3 regions of the Pseudomonas sp. NPDC079367 genome follow, and region 2 is predicted to be linked to each of the others. Evidence: riboswitches for the same ligand, from Rfam matches in the RefSeq annotation. Region 2 holds a riboswitch; each other region holds the start of a gene.

Region 1 (3,268 bases), on a different contig from region 2:
GACGATGGTGACGGGGAGTTTGGCCAGTGTTTTCATCGGTATGCCCTTTGGCAAGCGGCGGGCATACGGGACGAGAACCGGCAGCGCGTGTGCACGCCGGAAGCATTCGCCACCGGATCACCCCGCCCGGTTGTAGTGAGAATCTGTGACGAGGCAGGTCTCCTGGCTGACGGTGTCCAGGCGCTGGGCCTGGCATTCGCTGCGCCTTCCCGCTGGCTCATTGGCTGAGCTGGCAGTGGCGTGGCAACGAACCTCACCGTTCACAGTTGCGGGGGCAGCCGCGGCTTTGACCGCGTTCCCTTCTTAGCTTCGGCGAGTGCCGAAGAACCTCGAAAGCGCAAGGCTACGCATGGGTCCGTCGTGGGTCAATGGTCGGTGAGTCTGAAACTGGGGGTATATCCGTTGCTACGGGTGCAGCGGCGTGCGGTTTCGCTCCAGCGACTCCCTTTTCCAGATGTACGACTGCGTCGTACGGTAGCTGTGATCACACACCCGGAGCGATCCCATAACGAAGCCTGCCGAAGGGGCAAAAGATCAAAAGCAAAAGCCAGATCAAAAGATCGCAGCCTTCGGCAGCTCCTACAGTCGGATCGCGTGCTGCAAGACCAGGTCGGCTGTCAGGCCGCCTTCGCGAGCGGGCTCGCTCCCACAAAAAGCAAAAAGCAAGGCAGCGCAGCTGCCCGCGGCGAAGCCGCCCCACTCAACAATGAGCGCAAGCTCGAGTGCTCTTGATCTTGATCCACCGGCGACGTCGGAAGGCTGAGCGGAGGGATTGATCCGGGCGTGGGAGCGCAGCGACCGTACGACGCAGTCGTACACAGCGAGTGTAGGTGCAGCGAAGCAAACCGGAGCCGCTGCGCCCGGATCAGTCCCGCAGCGAAGGAACCCGAGCCTGCGAGGGCCGAACGTAGGAGCAAGCCTTTTTGGGTACTTTTTCGGCGTTTGGGAAAAGTGCCTCGCCGTAAGGGCGAAACCGTAATCAGCAACACCCGCAGCAACGGATATACACACAAAAACATCAGAAAATGCCCCCACCGCAGCACCGAAAACTCCCCGGAAATTGACTAAAAACCCAAACCCATGTTCTCCTGCACACCTTGTTACGGGTGCCCTTCACAGGGTGAAACGGGAAACCGGTGAATCATGTGCTTTACTCAAAGCCATGTCAGTCCGGTGCTGCCCCCGCAACGGTAAGCGAGCGAAGCGTCAAATCCACTGTGCCCTGGCATGGGAAGGTGACGCTTGCAGGTCGGTGACAAACCAACCCCTCGTGAGCCCGGAGACCGGCCCGCAACACCCAGCGCGCGCAAGCGCCGCTGACCACCAACAAACCCGCGGTGGGCGGGCGCTGTTCGAAATCCCTGCGTGCCCGACTCGCAGGGATTTTCCTGCGCTCTATTCACCCGCTGACATTTCAGAGGGAAGCGCTATGTCGATCATCAGCAATACCGTCAGCCACACTGACCACATCTCCAGCACCACCACTCTCGGCCAACGCGTGGCCGCCGCCCTCTTCGCCTCGATCCTCGGCGCCAGTCTGGTCTGGTTCGCCGGTTTCTCGCACATCGAAGCAGTGCACAACGCTGCCCACGATACCCGCCACAGCGCTGCGTTCCCTTGCCACTGAGACCTGCCGACATGATCAAGCGTATCGCGCAAACGGCGGGGTTCACCGGCTTGCTGGCCGCCCTGCTGCTGACGTTGCTGCAGAGTTTCTGGGTATCACCACTGATTCTGCAGGCCGAAACCTTCGAGAAATCCGAACCGGTCGTGCAAGTTCACGAACACGCCGCTGGCACTGCCGCCCACAGCCACGATGGCGAAGCCTGGGAGCCCGAAGACGGCTGGCAGCGCGTGGTCTCGACCACCGGTGGCAATCTGGTGGTGGCAGTGGGTTTCGCCTTGATGCTCGCTGGCCTTTACACCCTGCGCGCGCCGACCCGGACTTCGCAAGGTCTGCTCTGGGGGCTGGCCGGTTACGCCACGTTCGTTCTCGCGCCAACGCTGGGGCTGCCGCCAGAATTGCCGGGCACGGCAGCCGCCGATCTGGCATCGCGACAAATATGGTGGATTGGCACTGCTGCTTCGACCGCTGTCGGTCTGGCACTGATCGCCTTCAGCCGTCACTGGCTGATGAAGATTCTCGGAGTGGCGATTCTTGCAGTGCCGCATGTGATCGGCGCGCCGCAGCCACAGGTGCATTCCATGCTCGCGCCGGAGGCATTGGAAACCCAGTTCAAAATCGCTTCTCAGTTGACTAACGTAGCGTTCTGGCTGGCCTTGGGCCTGATCAGTGCCTGGTTGTTCCGCCGCAAAAGCGCAGGGCACTATCAGGCATGATCAATGACCGCGCAGCGCCGACGCTGGTTGTTGGCTTGGGCTGCCAGCGCGGCTGCCCGGCCAGTACGCTGCGCGCGTTACTCGATCAAGCCCTGCAGGCGCATCGCATCGAACTGCGAGCCGTCAAGGCGTTAGCCACTATCGATCTGAAGCGTGACGAACCGGGTCTGCTGGAACTGGCCACACAGTTGAACCTGCCCTTGCGGTTTTTCAGCAGTGCCGAACTGGCCGGTTACCAACAGCGTCTCAGCCATCAATCACAGATCGCCTTTGAGCGCACCGGCTGCTACGGCGTGGCGGAAAGCGCCGCGCTGGCAATGGCCGAGCAACTGATCCAGGCGCCGGCGAGACTGTTCATTGCGCGGCAGAAATATGCGCAGGCCACGCTGGCATTGGCTGGCGCTGCATAAAATCCCGATAATCGTCGACATCGATCATGAGCACACTTCATCTGTAGTGCAGCTGCGCCTCTTTACTAGGATTTAACGATGACCGTCTACTTTATCGGCGCTGGGCCCGGCGATCCGGAACTGATCACCGTCAAAGGCCAGCGCCTGATCCGCGCCTGCCCGGTGATTATCTACGCTGGCTCGCTGGTGCCGTCGGCAGTGCTGGAAGGTCACCGGGCCGATAGCGTGGTCAACAGTGCCGAGCTGCACCTGGAACAGATCATCGATCTGATCAAGAGTGCCCATGCCAAAGGCCAGGACGTCGCGCGCGTGCATTCCGGAGATCCGAGTCTGTACGGAGCGATCGGTGAGCAGATTCGCTATCTGCGCGAGCTCGGCATTCCCTTCGAGATCATTCCAGGCGTGACTGCCACAGCGGCATGCGCAGCGCTGCTCGGCGCCGAGTTGACCCTGCCGGACATTTCACAAAGCGTGATTCTGACCCGTTACGCCGACAAGACTGCCATGCCGGCCGGCGA
Region 2 (3,268 bases):
CGCTTGCTCCGAGCTTGCTGAGCGGGTAATCAGAAACGCCGTGAGGGCGTTGAACAACTGCGACCCGGCGATGCCGGCCAGGATGATCTGCCCGGTGCCGCTGGCCGAGCCGCTGACCCGTGCCAACAGGATCACCAGCACGAATGCCGTCACCGCACCGGCAAAGGCACCGACCGACAATGAAATAGCCCCGGCGCCGACGCCAAGCAGGGCGACCATCACCGCGCCGGTCGAGGCGCCAGCGGAAATTCCCAGCAAATACGGATCGGCCAACGGATTGCGCAGCAACGACTGCAGGATCACCCCGCACGTGGCCAGGCCGGCACCGCAGGCCGCCGCGACCAAAGCGCGAGTCAGGCGATAATTCCAGACGATGCCTTCGTCGATCGGGTCGAGCACATGACCGGCGCCCCACAGTTTGTTGGCCAGCACCTGCAACACCACGCTTGGCTCGATCGAGGTCTCGCCAATGGCCACGCCGCCGATCAGCGCGACCGACAGCGTCAACAGGACCAGCAGCGACCGAATCAGGTGTCTGCTCATTGCGACAGGTCGTAGCCGTTGATGGCGCTGGCCAATTGTTCGAGGCCGTCGAAGGTGCGCAGGCTGGCCTGCATGGCCATGGCGTCGAGGACGATAATGCGGTTGTGCTTGACCGCGTCCATGTTGCGCGTCACCGGATCACGGCGCAGGAAGGCGAGTTTTTTCTGATAGTCGTCCGCCGGGAAACGTCGACGATCCATGCGCGCGATGACCAGAAACGTCGGGTTGGCCTTGGCGATGGTTTCCCAGCCAACGGTCGGCCATTCTTCATCCGACTCGACGACGTTGCGCACGCCGAGGGTGCTGAGCATGAAATCGGGAACGCCTTTGTGCCCGGCCACGAACGGCTCGATGTCCATCTCGGCGCTGGAGAACCACACCAGGGCGCTGACGTCTTTGCGCTGCTGTTTTTTCGCGGTGGCGATCGACCGCGCGAGGCTGGCCTTGAGCTGTTCATTGAGCTGTTCGCCACGCGCCTGCACATCGAAAATCGCCGCCAGTTGACTCACGCCTTTGTAGATGCTGTCGATGCGGAACGGCGCCAGCCGCGTGCCGTCGGAGCCGACGAGGTTGTCCTTGGCTTCGCAATCGGAGGGCAGCAGGTAGGTGGGAATCTTCAATTCATGGAACTGCTCGCGAGTGCCGACCGCGCCTTGCGGGCCGACCATCCATTCCAGCTCGACGGCAACCAGCTCCGGGCGTTTGGCGATCACCGCTTCGAAACTCGGCTCGTTGTCGGCGAGGCGCTCGATCCTGTCGTTCTGCGCTTTGTAGGTGCCCAGCACGTCGTTGAACCACAGTGAGGTGCCGACGACCTTGTCGCCCAGACCCAAGGCGTAGAGCATTTCGGTGCCGGCCTGGCCGATGGTCACTGTGCGAGTGGGTGCGTGTTGAAAGGTCAGGCTGCTGCCGCAGTTTTCGACGGTCAGCGGATACGCAGTCGGTGCCGCTTGAACCAGGGTGCAAAGGCTCAGACAGGTCAGCAGGGTGGCAACGCGGGTCAGCAGCATGGGGCAGTCTCCAGGGGAACCGTACGGGAGCGGGCGGGTACGGTTTGGAAACACACCTCGGGCGCGGTCGTGGAAACAGCGCAAGGCCGGCATTGTGAAAACACACACGGCACGATGTCCTTCCCGGACACCCCGCCGGTTAGTCAGTCACTGTGCCGGCAGGTCTCCTGACTGATGCGTCATCGCCGTGCTCCGGCCTTCCCGGGAATGACCCAGTGGCAGTCGAGGAGCAGGCTCGGCACCTACAGTTGCGGGGGCAGTTCCGATTGATGCTGTGCAAGCATTTCGGATTCCCTGTTAATTCCGTGTGGAAACCGGCGCGGGCATGGTAGTCGATCAGGGCGCTCAAGGGGAGCCGAATCTGCCTTCGGCAGCTCCTACAGGGGGCGCGTGCTTTCATTCCGGGTATTTGCAATCCTGGGCGAAGCTTGGCTAGTATACGATCCATATACATTTCGTATCGGAAACAGATATGGGCATCGTAAAAATTTCAGAGGACATGCACGAAAATCTGCGCATCTCCAGCAACGCCCTCAGCCGCTCGATCAACGCGCAGGCCGAGCACTGGATGCGCATCGGCATGCTCGCCGAGCTGCACCCCAACCTCGACCACAGCGCCATTTGCCGCCTGCTGATCCGCGCCGAACAGAACGGCGGCCTGGATTTGCAACAACTGACTCAGGAAGCCGTCAGCGCATGAGAAACCAGATCAAAATCAACACGCCTGCCGACATTGAAAAATCCCGCGCCGCCGGCAAACTCGCCGCCGAAGTGCTGGCGATGCTGGTGCCGCATGTGAAGGCCGGGGTGAGCACCGATGAGCTGGATCGGCTGTGCAACGACTACATCGTCAATGTGCAGAAAGCCGTGCCTGCCAACGTCGGTTATCACGGCTTTCCGAAAACCGTCTGTGCGTCGGTCAATGACGTGGTGTGCCACGGGATTCCGTCGGGCACCCCATTGAAGGACGGCGACATCGTCAACCTCGATATCGCCGTGATCAAGGATGGCTGGTTCGGTGATACCAGCCGTATGTACGTCGTCGGTGAGGCGACTCCTGAAGCGCAGCACCTGATCAAGACCACCTACGAAGCCATGTGTGCGGGCATTCGCGCAGTGAAACCGGGCGCAACGCTGGGCGATATCGGTCATGCGATCCAGAGCCTGGCGGAGGCGGAGGGCTTCAGCGTCGTGCGTGAATACTGCGGCCACGGCATCGGCAAGGTTTATCACGATGAACCGCAGATCCTGCATTACGGCTTTCCCAATCAGGGGCTCAAGCTCGAGGCCGGGATGATTTTTACCGTGGAGCCGATGCTCAATGCCGGCAAGCGCCATGTGAAGAACATGCCGGATGGCTGGACCGTGCTGACCAAGGATGGCTCGTTGTCGGCGCAGTGGGAGCATATGGTCGCGGTGACCGAGACCGGGTTTGAAGTGCTGACGGCTTGGCCGGATGAGGTCGAAGGCTTTATCCCGATTGTCTGAGCACCACAAAACCTTGTGGGAGCGGGCTTGCTCGCGAATGCGGTGGGTCATTCAACCTTGATGGTGACTGACACGACCTATTCGCGAGCAAGCCCGATCCCACAGTTGAAACGCAATTTCATGTAGAAGCTTCAGTGGGCACCGGCAGCCTTGTTCAAGTCGCTTTCGGCCCACTCGGTATAAACGCAAGCATCCGCCGTCGCCCAGCGCACCCGCACCGGATCGCC
Region 3 (3,268 bases), on a different contig from region 2:
CGGGTTTCTGCGACGCCATCGTGGTCGGCATCACGCAACAGGGTGATGCGGTTCGGGCTCGGCACGCCAGCGCCGGCCTTGCCCATGACTTTTTTCATCACCCAGCCGCGAATGCCTTTGCTGTCATCGGGCTTGGGCGGCGCGTTGGTTTCCGCCACCAGCACATCGCCGTTGGGCAGCACGTAGAGCCAGCGCGGGTGATCGAGGCCTTCGGCAAATGCGGCGACCTGGGTGCCGGCCACAGCAGTCGGTTTTGCACCCTCCGACCAGCCCACTGCGGGGGCGATGTTCACTGTCGGGATCAGCGTCTTGTTCGGTTCGGGCAGCTTCGGTGACGGGCCGGTGCCGTCGGAGACTTGCAGGCTGGAGGTTTCACCGCAGGCGGCGAGCCCGCCAGCGACGGCGATGATAAGAGCGAGTTGGGCCTTGCGCATTGCTGATCTTCCCTATGAATGCATTCCTAATCATAGAGGAGGGCGCAGGCCCGATGGTTCAACTGCTCAACCGCGGGCTTCTTTGAGCAATACGGCGATGCCGGGGTGATAGTTGCCTGCGTCGTTGTGCAATTTGCGATAGGCATAGGGGAAATACCAGGCCACCGCGCAGGTGTGCTCTTTTTGCAGGTCGTCGACCATGTCCTGCAGTTCTTCGGGGCTGGCGCTGTGCTGGGCTTTTTGCGGGGCAACGAACAGGCAGCCGAGCTTGAGATCACTGGCGTAGCTGATGCGCTTGGCATCAACGGTGATGTCGAGCAGGGCCTGGGTCAGGTTGAGGTTGTTGACCCGTGGCCAGCGTTGCGTGGCCTGAATGAACGCGCGATCTTCGGCGCCGGCTATAAGCAGGTCAGCGCGTGCGTTACGCTCGCCTTCTTCGTTCTGTTTGCGCGTGGCCGTGTCGCTCAGGGTCACCATTTCGGCCAGCCATGCTGCTGCCGAGAGCAAACCGAGGTTGGCTTTTTCGTCGTGCCAGTACGGCGTGTCGTTGTCGCCGCGCACGCTGTTGTAGCGATCGATACAGTCAAACCAGCGTTCCAGCACCGGGCGCAGAAATTCCAGGCGCGGGTTGCTGATGATCATGCCTTGCATCGTCGTCATCCTTATTATTGTGATGGGCTTTTCGAGAAAAGCATGGCTCTTTGATATCATTTGTCACAGTCTGGCACAAGATTGCCGCTGCACAATTGATCAGCGGCGGTTATTCGCTCGCAAAGCGCCTCTTCAATTGACGCTCCACCCCCAACCCTCTAACCTTCGCCGCTTGTTTCAGGTGCTCTGTGGCCCCGCGTCGACAGAGTGAAACAGGGAAGCCGGTGAGGATGGTCTTCAAGCGAAGCCACGACGATCCCGGCGCTGCCCCCGCAACGGTAAATGAGTGAAAACTGCGCCTTGAGCCACTGCCTCGAAAGAAGCGGGAAGGCGCGCAGCCCGGCGAAACGCCGCTCATGAGCCCGGAGACCGGCCTGATCCATCTCAGCGGCATCACGGTGGGCGATGCCAGGCTTCTTGCCGTCTATTCTTGTGCCTGCCCGCCGTTATCCAGCCTCAACGGAGAGCTCCCCAATGAACGATTCCCCCGAGCGCGACGAACGCCATCTGGCGCGCATGCAGCGCAAGAAAGCCGTGATCGACGAACGCATCGCCAATTCGCCCGACGAATGTGGCTTGGTACTGGTGCTGACCGGCAATGGCAAAGGCAAGAGCAGCTCGGCGTTCGGCATGCTCGCCCGCGCCATGGGCCACGGCATGCAATGCGGTGTGGTGCAGTTCATCAAGGGCCGCAACAGCACCGGCGAAGAATTGTTCTTCCGCCGCTTCCCCGAGCAGGTGCGTTTCCACGTCATGGGCGAAGGCTTCACCTGGGAAACCCAGGATCGTCAGCGCGACATCGCCGCTGCGACCGCGGCTTGGGAAGTCTCCCGCGAATTGTTGCGCGACCCGGCGATCGGTCTGGTGGTGCTCGATGAGTTGAACATCGCGCTCAAGCATGGCTACCTCGATCTGGATCAGGTGCTCAGTGATCTGCAGGCACGTCCGCCGATGCAGCATGTGGTCGTCACCGGTCGCGGCGCCAAGCCGGAAATGATCGAGATGGGCGACACGGTCACCGAGATGGGCATGCTCAAACACGCCTTCCAGGCCGGCATCAAAGCGCAGAAAGGCGTCGAACTTTGAAGCAACCACGTCACTGCCCGGCGGTGCTGATCGCCGCGCCGGCCTCCGGTCAGGGCAAGACCACCGTCACCGCCGCGCTCGCTCGTTTGCATCGCAACCAGGGACGCAAGGTCCGCGTGTTCAAATGCGGCCCGGACTTTCTCGACCCGATGATCCTCGAGCGCGCCAGCGGTGCGCCGGTATATCAATTGGACATGTGGATGGTCGGCGAGCAGGAAAGTCGCCGGTTGTTGTGGGAAGCTGCGGCCGAGGCGGACCTGATTCTGATCGAGGGCGTGATGGGCTTGTTCGACGGCACGCCGTCCAGCGCTGACCTGGCGCGTCATTTCGGTGTGCCGGTGCTCGGGGTGATCGACGGCACTGCGATGGCGCAGACCTTCGGCGCCTTGGCGCTGGGCCTGGCGAAGTATCAGCCGGACTTGCCGTTCGCTGGCGTGCTGGCCAACCGCGTCGGCACCTTGCGCCACGCGCAATTGCTCGAAGGCAGCCTCACCGAAGGACTGCGCTGGTACGGCGCGCTGTCTCGCGAGACTGGCATCGAGTTGCCGAGCCGCCACCTCGGCCTGGTCCAGGCCGGCGAATTGAATGACCTTGATGTACGCCTCGATGCGGCCGCCGATGCGCTGGCCAGCAGCTGCCAGGTCGCGCTGCCACCGGCCGTGGAATTCGCTGCGCCTGACGTCATCGCCGCCGAGCCTCTATTAAGAGGTGTGCGCATCGCCGTGGCTCGTGATGAAGCGTTTGCCTTTACCTATGGCGCGAGCCTCGATCTGCTGCGGGCGATGGGCGCCGAGCTGCATTTCTTCTCGCCAATCCGCGACACGCAATTGCCCGACGCAGACAGCCTCTATCTGCCGGGCGGTTATCCGGAGCTGCATCACGTCGCGCTGGCGCAAAACACCTCGATGCTTGCAGCGATCCGCGCGCACCATGCGGCGGGCAAGCCGTTGCTCGCCGAATGTGGCGGAATGCTTTATCTGCTCGATTCGTTGACTGATGTCGAAGGCACCCGTGCTGAACTGGTTGGTTTGCTCAAGGGCGATGCGGTGATGCAGAAGCGTCTTGCGGCGCTGGCGTTGCAGGCGGTCGAGTTGCCG

Evidence for each region. Region 2 has a riboswitch for cobalamin ahead of ACIGDJ_RS06550 (ABC transporter substrate-binding protein). Riboswitches for the same ligand answer to the same signal wherever they lie in the genome.
Region 1: another riboswitch for cobalamin. It lies ahead of ACIGDJ_RS02125 (CbtB domain-containing protein); the one in region 2 lies ahead of ACIGDJ_RS06550 (ABC transporter substrate-binding protein).
Region 3: another riboswitch for cobalamin. It lies ahead of cobO (cob(I)yrinic acid a,c-diamide adenosyltransferase); the one in region 2 lies ahead of ACIGDJ_RS06550 (ABC transporter substrate-binding protein).

The regions. Positions count from the first base shown of each region.
Region 1 covers NZ_JBITTW010000001.1:505,730-508,997, forward strand. The annotation lists gene cobW (cobalamin biosynthesis protein CobW) at 1-36, opposite strand, end outside; cobalamin riboswitch at 135-347, opposite strand; cobalamin riboswitch at 1,088-1,307, shown strand; gene ACIGDJ_RS02125 (CbtB domain-containing protein) at 1,430-1,627, shown strand; gene ACIGDJ_RS02130 (CbtA family protein) at 1,639-2,340, shown strand; gene ACIGDJ_RS02135 (cobalamin biosynthesis protein) at 2,337-2,750, shown strand; gene cobM (precorrin-4 C(11)-methyltransferase) at 2,829-3,268, shown strand, end outside.
Region 2 covers NZ_JBITTW010000003.1:81,312-84,579, forward strand. The annotation lists gene ACIGDJ_RS06545 (FecCD family ABC transporter permease) at 1-543, opposite strand, end outside; gene ACIGDJ_RS06550 (ABC transporter substrate-binding protein) at 540-1,553, opposite strand; cobalamin riboswitch at 1,693-1,887, opposite strand; gene ACIGDJ_RS06555 (ParD-like family protein) at 2,026-2,253, shown strand; gene map (type I methionyl aminopeptidase) at 2,250-3,041, shown strand; gene ACIGDJ_RS06565 (ABC transporter ATP-binding protein) at 3,173-3,268, opposite strand, start outside.
Region 3 covers NZ_JBITTW010000040.1:33,796-37,063, reverse strand. The annotation lists gene ACIGDJ_RS23450 (sorbosone dehydrogenase family protein) at 1-434, opposite strand, end outside; gene ACIGDJ_RS23445 (hypothetical protein) at 501-1,085, opposite strand; cobalamin riboswitch at 1,248-1,478, shown strand; gene cobO (cob(I)yrinic acid a,c-diamide adenosyltransferase) at 1,560-2,171, shown strand; gene ACIGDJ_RS23435 (cobyrinate a,c-diamide synthase) at 2,168-3,268, shown strand, end outside.